Regions from separate parts of the Inediibacterium massiliense genome, predicted to be linked through region 1. Evidence: riboswitches for the same ligand, from Rfam matches in the RefSeq annotation. Region 1 holds a riboswitch; each other region holds the start of a gene.
The links. A riboswitch is a leader RNA that binds a small molecule or an ion and turns the genes downstream of it on or off. The one in region 1 is predicted to bind thiamine pyrophosphate.
Positions count from the first base shown of each region.

Region 2: it holds a riboswitch for thiamine pyrophosphate, as region 1 does, so the genes downstream of both, thiS (sulfur carrier protein ThiS) here and thiT (energy-coupled thiamine transporter ThiT) in region 1, are expected to answer to the same signal.
Region 3: it holds a riboswitch for thiamine pyrophosphate, as region 1 does, so the genes downstream of both, thiD (bifunctional hydroxymethylpyrimidine kinase/phosphomethylpyrimidine kinase) here and thiT (energy-coupled thiamine transporter ThiT) in region 1, are expected to answer to the same signal.

Region 1 is NZ_LN876586.1:933,141-939,174, forward strand. It holds gene BN2409_RS08200 (DeoR/GlpR family DNA-binding transcription regulator) at 18-776, opposite strand; gene BN2409_RS08205 (M20 metallopeptidase family protein) at 1,031-2,197, shown strand; gene BN2409_RS08210 (type II CAAX endopeptidase family protein) at 2,216-3,157, shown strand; gene BN2409_RS08215 (DegV family protein) at 3,178-4,020, shown strand; TPP riboswitch at 4,054-4,159, shown strand; gene thiT (energy-coupled thiamine transporter ThiT) at 4,225-4,752, shown strand; gene BN2409_RS08225 (alpha/beta-type small acid-soluble spore protein) at 4,811-5,020, shown strand; gene BN2409_RS08230 (class I SAM-dependent DNA methyltransferase) at 5,093-5,833, shown strand; gene BN2409_RS08235 (cold-shock protein) at 5,948-6,034, shown strand, end outside.
Region 2 is NZ_LN876586.1:145,783-151,816, forward strand. It holds gene rbsK (ribokinase) at 1-328, shown strand, start outside; gene rbsD (D-ribose pyranase) at 331-750, shown strand; gene rbsA (ribose ABC transporter ATP-binding protein RbsA) at 763-2,259, shown strand; gene rbsC (ribose ABC transporter permease) at 2,267-3,199, shown strand; gene rbsB (ribose ABC transporter substrate-binding protein RbsB) at 3,301-4,206, shown strand; TPP riboswitch at 4,255-4,353, shown strand; TPP riboswitch at 4,395-4,501, shown strand; gene thiS (sulfur carrier protein ThiS) at 4,571-4,762, shown strand; partial or broken gene BN2409_RS17785 (ThiS-like ubiquitin domain-containing protein) at 4,796-5,131, shown strand; gene thiC (phosphomethylpyrimidine synthase ThiC) at 5,145-6,034, shown strand, end outside.
Region 3 is NZ_LN876587.1:206,105-212,138, reverse strand. It holds gene thiE (thiamine phosphate synthase) at 1-632, opposite strand, end outside; gene thiM (hydroxyethylthiazole kinase) at 616-1,440, opposite strand; gene thiD (bifunctional hydroxymethylpyrimidine kinase/phosphomethylpyrimidine kinase) at 1,492-2,295, opposite strand; TPP riboswitch at 2,440-2,539, opposite strand; TPP riboswitch at 2,609-2,708, opposite strand; gene BN2409_RS09550 (superoxide dismutase) at 2,899-3,516, opposite strand; gene BN2409_RS09545 (redoxin domain-containing protein) at 3,748-4,209, shown strand; gene BN2409_RS09540 (protein adenylyltransferase SelO) at 4,314-5,849, opposite strand.

The DNA.
Region 1 (6,034 bases):
AATGATTGATAAAACGATTATACTACTTCTACTTGAATACCTTTTTTTCTTATTTTATTTAATTCTTGCTCATTGGATTTTGCATCTGTAATAAGCATATGAACAGATTTAATATTGCATACATGAGCAAAAGTGATTCTTCCTATTTTTCGATAATCTGCTACAATAATTTTTTTCCTACTAGATTGTATGACTCCTTTTAAAAAATCACTACTGTCTAAGGTAGAAGTAGTTACACCAGGGTCATCTTTAATACCTGCGCAAGGAATAAAAGCTTTATCAAAGTGATAGTTTTTAAGATCTGATATGGCTTTTGATCCTAAAATATTTCCTTTATAATTTTTAATTGTCCCACCTATCATGATGGTTTCTATATTTGGAATTTGACACAATTCTTTTGCAATATCTAATGAATTGGTTACAATAGTAATGTTTTTGTTTTGAATAAAGGGGATCATTAAAAGACTGATTATGCTGCCCATAAGCATAATGGTATCTCCATCTTCAATAAGGGTTGCTGCTAGTTTTGCAATTTTTTGTTTCTCTTCTAAAGCTTCAAATTTACCTTCTTCTATAGATGAAATCCATTTAGATTTTTCAATACGTATAGCTCCACCATGAGCTTTTTTAAGAAACCCTTCTTTTTCTAGAGCTGTTAAATCGCGTCTTATGGTATAGATAGATACATTAAAAGTATCTGTTAGTTGTTGAAGATTGACAACTCCTTCTTTTTCAACAAGTTCTGTTATTTTTTTTCTTCGTGCTTCTGTAATCAATGTAGCTGCCCCCTGTATCATTGGATGATCAATTTATGATCATATTATTATAATATATTTATCATAGTATGATTATATTTTATCATATAATATGATAAAATATTTGTAAATGGTTTGTTGAAAAGTTTATTATATACATTGTAATGCATATTCACAAAAATGGATATGGTTTTAATTAAATTTTTATACTTTTCTAATAATAAGAAACGAGATAAAATATTTTATAATACATAAAATAATAAGAGGTGTAAAAAATGATTCCTATAGAAGAAAAAATACTAAACATGAGAGAAGAAATCATTCAAATAAGAAGAGAACTGCATAAAATTCCAGAGGTGGGATTTTGTGAACATAAAACAAGTCAGTTTATTATTCAAAAGCTTGAAGAATATGGTATAGAGGTATATAAAAATATAGCCAAGACAGGAATTATTGGGGTTATAAAAGGGAAAGAAGAAAAATCTATTGCTTTTCGCGCAGATATGGATGCACTAACTATTCAAGAAGAAACAAATTTTTCTTATGCATCTCAAAATGAAGGGATGATGCATGCTTGTGGGCATGATGCACATATGACTATTTTATTAGGCTTTGCAAAATATTTATCTATGGGAGGAAAAGAATTACCTTATTCTGTAGTATTTTTATTTCAACCTGCTGAGGAAGGACCTGGAGGGGCACTTCCTATGATAGCAGAGGGAATCATAGAAAGATTTCATATTCATAAAATCATAGGACTTCACGTATATCCTCAAGTAGAGGAAGGTAAAATAGGATGTAGAGTAGGTCCGATGATGGCACAAACTGGAGAATTTGATATGGTTATTTCAGGATGTGGAGGACATGGCGCGATTCCTCAAAATGCAATAGATAGTATTGTCATTGCTTCCAATATAATATCTTCCTTTCAAACGATTATTAGCAGAAATATTAATCCTATAGAGGGAGCTGTTCTTACAATTGGAAAAATGTGGGGAGGAGAAAGAAGAAATATTATTGCAGAAAAAACTTATTTAGAAGGAACTATTAGAGCCTTTGAAGAAGAAGTATATGAAAAAATAAAAAAAAGAATGAAGGAAATCAGCAAAGGAATAGAGAAAATGTATGATTGTTCTATAGAATTAATATTTAGAGATATGTATCCAGCTGTAGTAAATGATAAAGAAATGGTTAAAGCTCTTCAAAAAGCTGTTGGAGATGAAAATATGAAATTGGTAAGTCCTCAAATGATTGCAGAAGATTTTTCTTATTATCAAAAGAAAGTACAAGGACTTTTTTTCTTTTTAGGAGTTAATAATAAAGATCAAGGACATATATATCCTCTTCATCATTGTAAATTCTCTTTTAATGAAGAAATACTTTTAACAGGCATTCAAATCTATAAAAATTTATTAATATTTATAGAAGAGCAAAAAATATAAAAATAAGGAGTGAAGTATTTGGAAAATAGCGGAAAAGTAGAAGTTTTAGGAGTCAATATATTGTATTTGATTACAGCTATTTTTCTTTTAACTGTAGGCTATTATGTTCAACATGAAAATTTAAAAATAGGGTTATTGATTACGGAATATGTGCTTGTTTTATTACCACCGCTTTTATACATAAAAATAAAAAAAGATTCTTTCAAAAGAGTATTAAGATTAAATTCTTTATCTTTAAAACATGGAATCATGATTTTTTTTATAACCATTTGCATGTATCCTGTAGCTCTTTTTTTCAATTTGGTTTTTATGATGTTTTTAAGTATTTTTGTAAATATAAGACCGCAATCTATTCCAACTGCTACTAATTTTTCTGAATACTTTGTGCTTTTATTTATTATTTCTATATCTGCTGGAATTTGTGAAGAAGTTTTTTTTAGGGGATTATTACTAAAAACATATGAAACAATAGGAGAAAAAAAGGCTATATGGATATCTGCTCTATTGTTTGGGGTGTTTCATTTTAATCTTCAAAATTTTTTAGGACCTATTATATTAGGAATTATATTTGGATACTTGGTGCATCAAACCAATTCTTTATTTGCAGGAATCATTGGACATATGACGAATAATGGATTAGCTGTAACGTTAGGATATATGATTCATAAGTATAGTCAAAGATCACAACCAATGGTTGAGAGTGCAGCACATTTAGAAACTTTTCAAATTCTGATTATTACTGTCTTTTTTGGAATCGTATCTGTTTTTACAGCTACCTTAGGATATTCATTATATAAAAAAATCATAAAAGATATGAAAAAGAATAAAAAAGAATGTTATTTTATTGAAAATAAAGAAAAAACCAATACAATGTCTAAAATTGTATTTACACCTATTGGGTTAACAGTTATTATATTTATATATATGGGTTATTTACAAATTAAGCATATGATGCTTTAACTATAGTTAGGAGAGTGTATATGGAAAAGATAGCCATAATTACCGATTCTTCTTGTGACTTACCACAAGAGTGGATTGAAAAATATAATATTGAGGTACTTCCTCTTCGTGTGATTTATTCAAAAAAAGAATTTAGAGATCGAGTAGAAATTTCTCCACAAGAAGTTTATGAAAGTTTAGAAATAGAGACTCCAAAGACTTCTTTGCCTTCTCCAGAGGATGCGAAAAACTTGTTTCAGAAATTACAAGATGAAGAGTATACTCATGTGCTAGGTATATTTATTTCAAGTGGTTTAAGTGGTACATACAATATGGTTAAAAATGTAGCGAATGAATTTAAAAAATTGACCATAGAATTAATGGATTCTAAAACTTTATCTATGGGACTTGGATTTTTAGTTTTAGAAGCAGCTAAGGAAGCTTATAAAAATTCTAATTTTGAACAAATTATAGAAAAAACGAAAAAAATACTTCATAAATCAGATCTTTTTTATGTATTAAAAACTTTAGAATATTTGCGTAAAGGTGGCAGAATTGGTTTAGTAGAAGGAACAGTAGGAGAAATTTTAGGAATCAAACCTATTATTTCTATAGATGAGGAAGGAAAATATTATACCTATAAAAAAGTAAGAGGACGAAAAAAATCAATAGAGGATATTTATTCTATTGTAAAAGAAAAGATAAAAAATAAAAGAATAGATATTGCTATTATGCATGGAGATGCTGAGGAAGAAGCTAAGAAACTTTTAGAGAGGATAAAGGAGATAGGAAATATTAATGAAATATTATTTTCTCAGATTAGTCCAGTTTTAGGAGTCCATACAGGACCAGGACTCATTGGAGTAGTTACTTTTGAAATTTGACCCACTATATTTTATACATTATAATTATAAAAGATAATATAAACGGGGAGCTAAAAAAATGGCTGAGAGGAAACTTATTTGTTTCGACCCATAACCTGATCTGGATAATGCCAGCGTAGGAACATAAGTAAGAAAATGAGCTGCATTCTTTTCAGAATGCAGTTTTATATTTTGTAATGAATATTTTTGAAGGGGGTGATGAAAATGAAAAAATTTACTACAAAAATGATTGTAGAAGCAGGGATTATGATTGCATTAGCACAAATTTTAAGCTATATTAAGATATTTGAAGGGCCTTATGGAGGATCTATTACAGCAGGAAGTATGGTACCTATCTTTATATATTCCATAAGATGGGGATGCGGGCCTGGGATTTTAGCAGGAGTTGTATATGGTATTTTACAATTTTTATTAGGAAAATCATGGTCACTACATATTTTATCTATAGTTTTTGATTATATAACTGCTTTTGGCGTTTTAGGACTTGCAGGACTTTTGAACAAAGATTTGAAAAGAGTGAATATTAGTATATGCATAGCTACTATAGGAAGATTTATTTCTCATGTTATATCTGGAGCAATTGTTTTTAAAGCGTATGCGCCAGCAGGTGAAAATCCATGGGCTTATTCTATGAAGTACAATGCAAGCTATTTGGTACCAGAATTGATCATATCCATTTTTATCATTAGTATTTTATATAAATCTTTAAAATATCATTTAACAAAACAGTAAAATAAGTATAAAAAGGGTACCCCTTGGCCATAATAAAAAATATAGGGGAGGGGTATGAATGTCTAAGAAAAACAGTGTAAAAAATAAAAAGAATAAAATAGAAACCATCGAAGACAAATGGAAATATGAAATTGCTCAAGAGCTTGGATTATTAGAAAAGGTAGAAAACTTAGGATGGGGAGGACTTACTGCGAAGGAAACAGGAAGAATTGGAGGACTTATTACGGTAAGAAAAAAACAATTGAATAAGAAAAATACAGAGGGATAGAAAATCTATCTCTTTTTGTTTGGAAATATATTATAATAAACAAGTGAAAATATAAGATAGGGGAGAGATGGAATGAAAAGCTATAGTGCTTTTGCTTATGTATATGATCAATTGATGGAAGATGTAGACTATGATGAGTGGATCGTGTATATTGAAGATATTTTTAAAAGGTATGATATAAATCCTCAAAATATAGCAGAATTAGCTTGTGGGACAGGGAATATTACGAATAGACTTGCAAAAAGAGGATATAATATGATTGGAGTAGATATAGCAGAAGATATGCTTTATGTAGCATCTCAAAAGGCTCAAGATATGGATTTAGATGTAGTTTATCTCAATCAAGATATAACAGATCTTTTATTGCCTACTCATTTGGATACTATTTTATGTATTTGTGATGGTGTAAACTATATCATTGGTGAGGAAGATTTACTCAAAGTATTTCAAGGAGTATATGATCATTTAAAGGAAAATGGATGCTTTATTTTTGATATTAGTAGTTATTATAAATTATCACAAGTATTAGGAAATCATACTTATGCAGAAAATTTAGAAGAAGTTTCTTATATATGGGAAAACTATTTTGATGAGAAAAATAGTATATGTAATTTAGATTTGACTCTTTTTATAAAAGAGGGTGACTTTTATAAAAAGTATGAAGAAGATCATATACAAAGGGCATATAAAGAAAAAGAAATCATAAATATATTAAAACAAGTAGGATTTAAAAAAATTGAATCTTTTGATGCTTTTACTTTTTTATCTCCTAAAAAAACAAGTGAAAGAGTTTATTTTGTTTGCCAAAAATAAATTTGACACTATAAACTTATAGCTAATTTGCATTGACACTGAAAATGACCTGTGATAAACTCTAGGTGTAGCAATGATTTGCTACGTATGATATTGGTTAGGAGGATTGTTTGAATGGAAAAAGGTACAGTAAAATGGTTTAATGGAGAAAAAGGTTATGGATTTATTTCAAGAGAAAATGGAGAAGATGTTTTCGTACAT
Region 2 (6,034 bases), 790 kb from region 1:
AAATAACGAAGAAGATGTAATTAAAGCTTCAAAGAGCTTGATAGAAAAGGGAGTAGAATCTTTGATTGTTACATTAGGAGAAAAAGGGTCTATGTATATAGATGAAAAAGGATTTAAAAAATTTAAAGCCCATAAAGTAAAAGCAGTAGATACTACAGCAGCAGGAGATAGTTTCATAGGAGGAGTATGTGTTTCCTTATCAGAAGGAAAGACTATAGAAGAAGCAATAGGATACGGATCAAAGGTAGGAGCTTTAACTGTAACAAAAAAAGGAGCACAAAGCTCTCTTCCTTATAAAGAAGAAATAGAAGCACTCAAGGAGGCATAAAAATGAAAAAGACAACTTTAATTCATAGTGAAATTTCTTATATGATTTCTCAAATGGGACATACAGACAAACTAACTATTGCTGATAGTGGACTGCCTATTCCTAATGAAGTAAAAAGAATAGATCTAGCACTTAGAAAAGGAATACCTAGCTTTATGGATACTCTAGATACGATTTTAGAGGAATTAAAAGTGGAGGAAGTAATTGTTGCAAAGGAAATGGAGACAGCAAGTCCTATTCTTTATGAAAAATTTATGAGAAAAATTTACGAAGTAGAAGAAAATGAAAATACAAAAATAAAAATTACAAAAGTAGATCATGAGACTTTTAAGGATATGACAAAAGAATCAAAAGGAATTGTGAGAACAGGAGAACATACTCCATATGCAAATGTAATCTTAAAATCAGGTGTTGTATTTTAAGGAGAGATGGGAATGAATAAACCTATATTTGAAATGAAGGGGATTATAAAAGAATTCCCAGGGGTAAAAGCTTTAGATGGTGTAGATCTTAAAATTCATCAAGGAAGAGTAATGGCTCTACTTGGAGAAAATGGGGCAGGAAAATCTACTCTTATGAAAATATTAAGTGGTGTGTACACAAAAGATCAAGGTCAACTTATTTATAATGGAGAAGAAATTCATTTAAAAGGCCCAAAAGATGCCCAAGATCTTGGAATCAGTATTATTCATCAGGAATTGAATTTAATTCCTCATTTAACTATTGGAGAGAATATATTTTTAGGAAGAGAACCTGTAAACTCATTTAAAAAAATAGACTGGAAAAAGCTTTATCAAGATAGTGAAAAATTGTTAAAAAAACTCAAAGTAGATAAAGATCCTAGACAAAAGGTTTCTCAGCTAAGTGTTGGTCAGCAGCAAATGGTTGAAATTGCAAAGGCTATTTCTTTAAATACAAAAATTATTATTATGGATGAACCGACAGATGCTCTAACAAAAAAAGAAACAGAAAGTTTATTTGAAGTAATTGATGAATTAAAAAAAGATGAAAAAGGAATTGTTTATATATCTCATAGACTTGAGGAAATTTTTAGGATGTGTGATGATGTGACGGTTTTAAGAGATGGAAAGTTTATTGGGGAAGATGAAGTGAAAAATTTAGAAGAAAATCAATTAATAGAAATGATGGTAGGCAGAAAGCTTACAGAGCAATTTCCTAGAATTCCTGCACAAAAAGGAGAAATGTCCTTAGAAGTAAAGAATCTGTCTAATGAATATATAAAAGGTATTGATTTTACATTAAGAAAAGGAGAAATTCTTGGAATTTCAGGACTTATGGGCTCTGGAAGAACAGAGCTTGCAAAGACTTTATATGGAGCGATTCAAAAAAGTTCAGGAGAAATCTATATAGAAGGAAAAAAAGTAGAAATAAAATCCCCTCAACAAGCTTTACAAAAAGGAATTGCTTATGTATCAGAGGATCGAAAAGGAGATGGATTAATTTTAGGACTTTCTGTAAAAGAAAATATGACTATATGTTCTTTGAAAAAATTTGAGGAGTTTTTATTAAAAATTAGTCCTAAAAAAGAAAAAGAAGCTGTAAAAAAATATATTGATCACATGAATATAAAAACTCCTAGTGAAAATCAAAGAATTAAAAATTTAAGTGGAGGAAATCAGCAAAAAGTTTCTATTGCAAAAGGACTGATGACAAAACCTAAAATTTTAATATTAGATGAACCTACTAGAGGAGTGGACGTAGGAGCAAAAAAAGAAATATATGATTTAATTAATGAATTTAAAAAAGAGGGTATGAGCATTATTATGATTTCTTCAGAGATGCCAGAGGTATTAGGCATGAGTGATCGTATTTTAGTTATGTATCAAGGAACAATTAGTGGAGAATTTTCTATAGAAGATGCTTCCCAAGAAAAAATTATGAAATGTGCTGTAGGTATAAAGGAGGCTTAAACAAAGTATGAATAAAAAATTACTCATGAAATTTAAATCTATTATAGGACTCATTGTTTTTTCCCTCATTGTTTCTTTACTGAGTCCTAGATTTTTGACATTACCCAATATACTCAATGTATTAAGACAAACTTCAATTAATTCTATTATTGCAGCAGGTATGACTTTTGTTATTTTAACAGGAGGAATAGACTTATCTGTAGGTTCTATTTTAGCTTTTTCTGGTGCTGTATCTGCATATCTTATTTCATCAGGAGTCCATGTGTTTTTATCTGTAGCCATCGCTTTAGTGATTGGTGTGTTAGCAGGATGTTTTAGTGGAATGATTATTAGTAAGGGAAAAGTTCAGCCCTTTATTGCAACTTTAGTTACAATGACTGTTTTAAGAGGAGCAACTTTAGTTTTTTCTGATGGAAAGCCTATTACATTAGCAGGAGATCAGACCTCTGAGTTGTTTTCAAATATTGGAGGAGGATATTTCTTAAAAATTCCTATTCCAGTTTATTTAATGGTTTTAGTGTTTATCTTATCCTATTATATTTTAACTCAAACAAGAATAGGAAGATATATTTATGCTTTAGGTGGAAATGAAGAAGCATCCAAGCTTTCAGGACTTAGAGTGTCTAATATTAAACTTTCTGTATATGCCATCAGTGGATTTTTAGCAGCTTTAGCAGGAATTATTACTACATCAAGAATTTCTTCAGCAGATCCTAATGCAGGGATTGGATACGAATTAGATGCCATTGCAGCTGTTGTATTAGGAGGAACAAGTCTTGCAGGAGGAGCAGGAAGTGTATTAGGAACCATCATAGGAGCTTTAATTATAGGGATTTTAAACAACGCTTTAAATTTACTCAATGTTTCTTCGTATTATCAAATGATTGCAAAGGGAGCAGTTATATTAATTGCAGTATTATCTGATCGAAAAGAAAAATAAATAGTTTATTTTTCTTGAAAAGGGATAAAATAACATTGTCATGATGGGTTTGTTTTTTAAAATCCATATATATAAATTATAAAGGAATGGGGGAATTAAAAATGAAAAAGGTAGTATCTATTTTCATGGTAGCCATTTTGGCTATGGGATTATTAGCAGGTTGTACAGGGAAGCAAGCAGAGCCTCAGAAAGAAGAAGCTAAAAAAATAGGATTGATTATTTCCACTTTAAACAATCCATTTTTTGTAACATTAAAAGAGGGTGCTGAGGCAAAAGCCAAAGAATTAGGGTATGAGTTAATTGTATTAGATTCGCAAGATAAGTCAGAGAAGGAACTTTCTAATATGGAAGATATGGTAACAAGAGGCGTTTCAGCTATTATGATCAATCCAACAAACTCTGATACAGTAGGAAATGCCATTAAGATTTCAAATGATGCAAATATTCCAGTACTTACTCTAGATAGAGGAGCAAAAAGCGGAGAGGTAGTATCTCATATTGCTTCTGATAATGTAGCAGGTGGAAAAATGGCAGGAGAATACATTGTAGAAAAACTTGGAGAAAAAGGAAAATTAGTAGAGTTAGAGGGAATTCCAGGAGCTTCTGCTACAGTAGATAGAGGAGCAGGATTTAATGAAGCGATCAAAGGAAAAGAATTAACAGTAGTAGCAAAACAAACTGCAAACTTTAATAGAACAGAAGGTTTGACAGTGATGGAAAATATCTTACAAGCACAACCAGAAATCAATGCTGTTTTTGCTCATAATGATGAAATGGCTTTAGGTGCATTAAAAGCTATCGAAGGAACCAAAAGAGACATTATGGTTGTTGGTTTTGATGCTACAGAGGATGCAGTTACATCTGTAAAAGAAGGAAAACTTGCTGCAACTGTTGCACAGCAACCAGATAAAATAGGATCTTTAGGAATAGAAACAGCAGATAAAATAATCAAAGGGGAAAAAGTAGATGACTTTATTCCTGTTGATTTAAAATTAATAACAGAATAATAAGACTTTACAAAAAACAAAAATAAGAATACAATGAAAGCAACAAGATAGTTTTGCTAGGGGGGCCTTTTGGCTGAGAAGGATTTTTCCTGACCCTTATTACCTGATGCAGGTCATACTGACGTAGGGAAGCAACGAGAGATCAAGCTTACCTTCGGGTAAGCTTTTTTTGTAAGTAAAGCCATAAAATGAATAAACTGGGGAGCTCATAAATGGGCTGAGAAAGAGATGTGATCTCTGACCCGTATAACCTGATTTGGATAATGCCAACGTAGGGAATCTTTCTGCATGCAAAGTGGGAGTTCTCTGAGAATTCCCACTTTTTTGTATAATTTATAAAATTTCAATGAAGGGAGGGGAAAAGATGATTGTAAATGGAAAGATGATGAATATTCCACAAATGCATATAGAAGAATTTTTGAAACATTTAAATTTAGAAAAAGACAAAATAGTCATAGAAGTCAATGAAAAAATTATTGTAAAGGAAGAGTATAAAGAACATATTCTTAATGAAGAAGACAAGATAGAAATTGTAAGTTTTGTAGGAGAAGGTTGATATGAACATATTTGTGAATGAAAAAAGCTAGAAGTAAAGAGTGATGCAACTGTATTTCATGTGAAAAATTTTTATAAAAACGATGCAGATATTATGATACGAAATGGATTTCCAATCAAGGAAGATCAAAAATCAAAAGAAGGAGACCACATTATTCTTATAAGGAGAGCAGAACTTAGAGAAAACCTAATTCCTCTTGGAGTTACAAAAGTTTCTGCAGGAGTTACTACAGAGGTGGGGGGACATAGTGCAGAAGATAAGGGAGATGGACAGTTTGACATATCAGATACAAGAAGTGTAGAAGAAATGAAAAAAGCCATATTAGAAAAAGGATATCAGCCTATATTAAAAGACTGGATGATTATATAAAGGAGATGAAAGTATGTATACAACTCAAATGGATGCTGCTAAACGAGGGATTATTACTAAAGAAATGGAAATTGTATCAAAAAAGGAGAATATAGAAGTAGATATTTTAAGAAAACTTATTGCAGAGGGAAAAGTAATTATTCCTGCCAATAAAAATCACAAATCATTAGATCCTGAAGGAGTAGGAGAGGGACTTAAAACGAAGATCAATGTAAATTTAGGTATTTCTAAAGATTGTTGTGATATAGAAAAAGAACTTGAAAAAGTAAAGGTAGCTTTAGATATGAAAGCAGAGGCTATTATGGATTTGAGTTCTTATGGTAAAACAGAAGAATTTAGAAGAAAATTAATTAAAAGATCAAGTGCTATGATAGGGACTGTCCCTATATATGATGCGGTAGGCTTTTATGATAAGGAATTAAAAGATATTACTGCAAAAGAATTTTTAGATGTAGTAAGAAAACATGCAAAGGATGGAGTAGATTTTGTAACCATTCATGCAGGGCTGAATAAAAATACCGCAGAAACTTTCAAAAGAAATAAAAGACTTACGAACATTGTATCTAGAGGTGGATCATTGCTTTATGCATGGATGGAGCTAAATAATCAAGAAAATCCATTTTATGAATATTATGATGAGCTATTAGATATTTGTGGGGAATATGATGTAGCATTAAGTTTAGGAGATGCATGTCGACCAGGAAGTATTAATGACTCTACGGATGCAAGTCAAATACATGAATTAATGGTCTTAGGAGAACTTACCTTAAGAGCATGGGAAAAAAATGTTCAAGTAATGATTGAAGGACCAGGACATATGGCAATTAACGAAATTCAGGCTAATGTATTATTAGAAAAGAAGCTTTGCCATGGGGCTCCCTTTTATGTACTAGGGCCTATTGT
Region 3 (6,034 bases), on a different contig from region 1:
TTGTTTTCTTTCGTAAATAGATCCTTTAATTCCTGGGTTACTGATTTTATATTAGACTGAGAAATAATAGCAGAGACTACTGCAACTCCATCAATACCTGTTCCTCTAAATGCAGTAATAGTAGTTTTATTGATTCCTCCAATCGCTACAATAGGTAAAGAAATGCTTTTTCGTATTCTCATAAGCTCTTCCATTGGGGTAAATTTTGCATCTGTCTTTGTCCCTGTTGTAAACATTGCTCCAATCCCAAGATAATCTGCCCCATTTTTTTGTGCTTCTATTGCTTCTTCAAGGGTAGAAGCAGATATACCCATAACTTTATCATTTCCAATCAATTTTCTTGCAATTTTTGCAGGTATATCACTTTGCCCAATATGTACTCCATCAGCGTCTACTGCCAATGCAATGTCAATTCGATCATTAATAATCAGTGGTATACCATAACAATCTGTAATTTTTTTGATCTTTACAGCAGTTTCGAAAAACTCTAGAGATGAACAATCTTTTTCGCGTAATTGTACCAGAGTACATCCCCCTAATATAGCTTGTTCTACGGCAGTTTCCAATTTTTGTGTACTCATTAAATTTCTATCTGTCACAAGATATAACGTATAATCAATATTTTGTTTCATCTATTTTCGCCCTTTCTACAAAACAATCCCTATTCATATTGGATAAAGCGTCAATGATTCCAATATGGAAACTACCTGTACCCACTGCTCCTGCTTTTTCATATGCAAGATCCCCTGAAATTCCCATTGATGCAATCCCTGCAACCGTAGCGGTATAATAATCTTTTGTTACACCACAAAAACTACCTACAATGGCAGAGGTCATACACCCTGTCCCTGTTACTTTAGTCATCAATTGATTGCCGTTTGCTATTTTAGCAACTCTAACACCGTCAGAAATAGTATCTACCTCTCCAGTAATCCCTACTACACAAGAGAGCTTGTCAGCTACCATTTTTGCAATATCTGTTGCATCATTTTTTTGATCCTCCTTAGCTGCATCCACACCTTTTGTAGAAACACTTAACCCTGCTACAAAAGATACCTCTGATAAATTTCCACGAAGTACATCAATTTTAACTTGTGAAAGAATTTCTCTTGTAGCTTTGTTTCTAAGTGAGGAAGCTCCAGCTCCAACAGGATCTACAACTACAGGTATCTGTAGTGTGTTTGCTTTTTTTCCTGCTGTAATCATAGATTCTATGGTTCTTTGATTTAATGTTCCGATATTTATAACCAGTGCTGAAGAAATAGATACTATTTCCTCTACCTCTGATAGATCATCTGCCATAATAGGCGATGCTCCCATTGCTAAAACAGCATTTGCACAATCATTTACTGTTACATAATTGGTAATATTATGTATAAGCGGAGTTTTTGTTCTTACATCATCTATCAAGTCCATACACTCTTTTGTTAAATAATTCATGATTATTTCATCCCTTTCTTTTATTTAAAATCAAATCCGAAAAACTACTATTTACTTTGTTTGTAAACCATTTTTATACAAATCATAAAAATGATGTGTAGGTCCATGACCTTTTCCTATAGCAAGAGAATGTTTGATTGCTGTTGTAATATATTTTTTTGCCTGCTGAACCGCTTGTGACATTGACATACCAAGAGCAAGATTAGAAGCAATGGCTGAAGAAAAAGTACACCCTGTCCCATGTGTGTTTTTTGTATCAATACGTTCTGTTTCAAAATGATAAAAATCTTTTCCATCATATAAAACATCTAGTGCATCTCCAATGGCATGACCACCTTTTACCAAAACATTCTTACAACCCATATCATAAATAAGCTTTGCCGCTGTTTCCATATCCTTTGTATTACTTATCTTAATATTTGATATTTTTTCAGCTTCTGGAATGTTTGGAGTCAGTAAATCTGCCATAGGAAGTACAACTTCTATCAATGTTTCTATAGCATTAGGATTCATTAAAGGGCAACCATTTTTTGCATACATCACAGGATCAATTACAACATTGCGTGGCTTGTACTCCTGAAGCTTTTCTACTACAGCCTTCATACAAAGAGGCGTAGACAACATACCAATTTTTATAGCATCTACCTCAATATCCTCAAATACCGCATCCATTTGCTTTTTTATCATATCAGGAGTAACATCCTGTATGTCAATTACACGGCTTGTATTCTCCGCTACCACTGAAACAATTACACTCATACCAAATACCCCATGGGCTGAAAAAGTCTTTAAATCTGCTTGTATTCCTGCCCCTCCACTACAATCTGATCCTGCAATCGTCAGTACCTTTTTCATAAAACTACCTCCTTTTTTAAACTCTTTTGAAATGCATAACAAAAATTATAAGATTATTTACAAATCTATAATTTCCTATGTATTATAAAAAAATAAGGTGCTTTTCCTTTACAGGAAAGCACCCTTTAATCCAATACAAAATAATCTTGTAAATGATTCGCTTCCCTACGTAAGTATTAACCAACAGGTTCAAAGGGTCAGGTTTTAACCTTCTCAACTACAACTAGTTCCCCCGCAAATAATAATATTTAATTTTATGGGTTAAAAAAATAGAGTACAATCCTCTGTGGAAAGCACTCTAATCATATACAAGTATCCTAAATGATTTGCTTCCCTACGTAAGTGTTAACTAACAGGTTCAAAGGGTTAGGTTTTAACCTTCTCAACTACAACTAGTTCCCCCGCAAACATATAAGAATTATATCAGATAAAATATAATTTGTAAATTTTCACAAATCAAATAAATGTGTAAATTTTTTAATACTTACATCTATTCTTTCCTAAAAATAAATACTTTCCTCTTTTTACACAGAGGAAAGTATTTACATATGTTCTTTACGATAAAGTTATTTTGATAATCTATCTGTTTGAATCATCTCATGCTTATTTTGCATAATCCTCATATATATTTTCAATTTTTGACCAGTCTATCAAATTCCATATATTTTTAACATAATCCGCTCTAACATTTTTATATTTCAAATAATAAGCATGCTCCCAAACATCTATAGTTAATAATGGCTTTTTCTTTATGCTCAATGGTGAATTTTGATTGCTAGTTGTAATGATTTCTAACTCTTTATTTTCATCTAGAACAAGCCATCCCCAACCTGAACCAAAATGAGCTATAGATACATTATTGATCTTTTCTTTCATTGCTTCAAAACTACCAAATTTATTATTTATAGCTTCTAAAAGCTTTCCTTCTGGTGCTTTTTTAGGTTTAGGTGATAAAATCGAAAAATAAAAATTATGATTTGCTACCCCTCCACCTTGATTGATTACACCTTGTCTTATCTTCTCAGGAATACTGTCGATATTTGATAATAAATCCTCTAGTGTTTTACCTGATGTAATTTCATCATAGCCTTTTAGTAAGGCATTTAAATTATTCACATATGTTTGTAGATGCTTTGCATAATGAGTTTCTACAGTTAATGCATCTATATATGGTTCTAGTTCATTATATCCATAATTTAATTGTACTTTATCAAATTTCATAATCCCACTCTCCATTCTAATCATTTTTCATTGAGATCTTAACTCTTTTATATCTATACCCACAATGATTATGTTTTAACATTATTATTTATTCTTTTTTTGACTTATAAAAATTTAAAATCTGTATGGGCTATATATCTTCATCTTGCAATACTCCTTTCTTCATAAAAATTTTTATTTAGGGTATTCTATATAAATAAAATCAGAATACAAAATGAAAGGAAGATTAGAATGAACCCAATTCAAATTGGTACAGATGCACCCGAATTTAGTGTGAAAGATAATAAAAAACAAAATATCATCTTATCTGCTTATAAAGGGAAAAAAGTACTTCTTTCCTGGCACCCTCTTGCTTGGACTCCTGTATGTACAGATCAAATGAGGGCATTGGAAACTAATTTTCAAAAGTTTCAGAATCTAAACACTATCCCCCTCGGATTTAGTGTAGATCCTCAACCTTGTAAAGAAGTATGGGCAACAGCTCTTTTGATTAAAAATGTAAGCCTCCCATCTGATTTTTGGCCCCATGGCAAAATAGCCCGTGACTATGGAATATTCAATGAAACTAAAGGCGTATCGGAACGTGCGAATATCATTATCGATGAAAATGGTAAAATAAAATGGGTCAAAGTTTATCCATCCGAACAGTTACCTGATATTAATGAAGTTTTTCAGATTTTATCCAACAGCTAATGAATCTCTTCAAATCATCCATATCTTTATAGAAAAAGGGCTCATAAAAATGCCCTTTTCCCTATAATAGTTATTTTGAATTTTGTTAGCTCATTACGCTTATATTAAGTACCACAAAAGGTTTTATAACAACGTGTAGATGGTGGAGGTAGTGTAGCGTATTCGGCCTGTTCTTTAGAATGTTCATATGGATTCGACAAAACATCAAGAAACTTCTCCATCACACTATAGTCTCCTTGTCTTACGGCAGCTTCTAATGCTTCTTCTACTCTATGGTTTCGAGGAATAATTGCTGGATTGGAGTTTCTCATTAATTGTTGAGAAGAGGTTTTGGATTCTTTTTGTCTACTCAATCTATCCTTCCATAGCTGATGCCACTGATCAAATTCCTTTGTATCAAATAATTTCATATCCTCTAACTTATCAAAAGTTAAGGCTAGAAAAGTATTTGTATAGTCTGCACTATACTTATGCATTATACTAAGGAGGCTTTCAATTAAAGATTCATCCTGGGATTCTTCATTAAATATTCCTAATTTTGCTCTCATTCCTGCAAGCCAATGATCATGATATAGCTTAGTAAAATCTGAAATGACATCTTGAGCTAATTGAACAGCTTTCTCCTGATTTACATGTAATAAAGGCAATAAAGTTTCAGCAAACCTAGCTAGATTCCACGCTGCAATAGGAGGTTGATTCTCATAAGCATAACGTCCATGAAGATCAATAGAGCTAAATACTGTCTCTGGATCATAAGTATCCATAAAGGCACAAGGTCCATAATCGATAGTTTCTCCACTAATAGCCATATTGTCCGTATTCATGACCCCGTGAATAAATCCAACCAACTGCCATTTTGCAATCAGCATAGCTTGACGCTTGATAACTTCCTGAAGTAAAAAAAGATAGGGATTTTCATCATTATTAATATTTGGAAAATGTCTTTTTAATGTATAATCAGCCAAAGCTTTAAGATCATCTATGGTTCCCCATTTTGAAGCATATTGAAAAGTGCCTATACGTATGTGACTCGCTGCTACTCGTGTTAAAATAGCACCAGGTTGTTCCGTGTCTCTGATTATAGACTCACCTGTTGTTACAACTGCTAAACTACGGGTAGTAGGAATACCAAGAGCATACATCGCTTCGCTAATAATGTATTCTCGTAGCATGGGCCCTAGTGATGCTTTTCCATCACCGCCGCGAGAATATGGAGTTTTTCCTGATCCTTTAAGCTGAATATCCATTCTCTTGCCTGATGGAGTCATTTGTTCCCCAAGCAATACAGCTCGGCCGTCCCCTAACATGGTAAAATGTCCAAATTGATGTCCTGCATAAGCTTGAGCAATGGGCAAAGCACCTTCTGGAATTTGGTTTCCAGCAAATACAGCTACTCCATTATCGCTTTTTAATGATTCAACATTTAACCCTAAAGATGTTGCCAAAGAATCATTGAAAATAATCAATTTCGGTGAACATACAGGACTTGGATTGAGAATGGTAAAAAATATGTTTGGCAATCGAGCATAACTATGATCTAAATTCCATCCTGCTTTCATAATTATTTTTTTTTCTATCATCATATCTCCTTTTTTTATTTTTTTATCTTGGTTTTTTCTTTTACAAAAAATAAATATCATAAATATTTTATGATATTTTTAGTATCTACTTTATATCATTTATTATACCCTTTCAAATTGTTTCTAAGAGGTTTATATGAAAATGTTTTTTCATAAAACGACCCCCTCGTTTTTGAATATTCATTAAATATCTATTCAATCATAACATCTTTTTTCCTGGTTACATTTGACAATTGAAATAATTC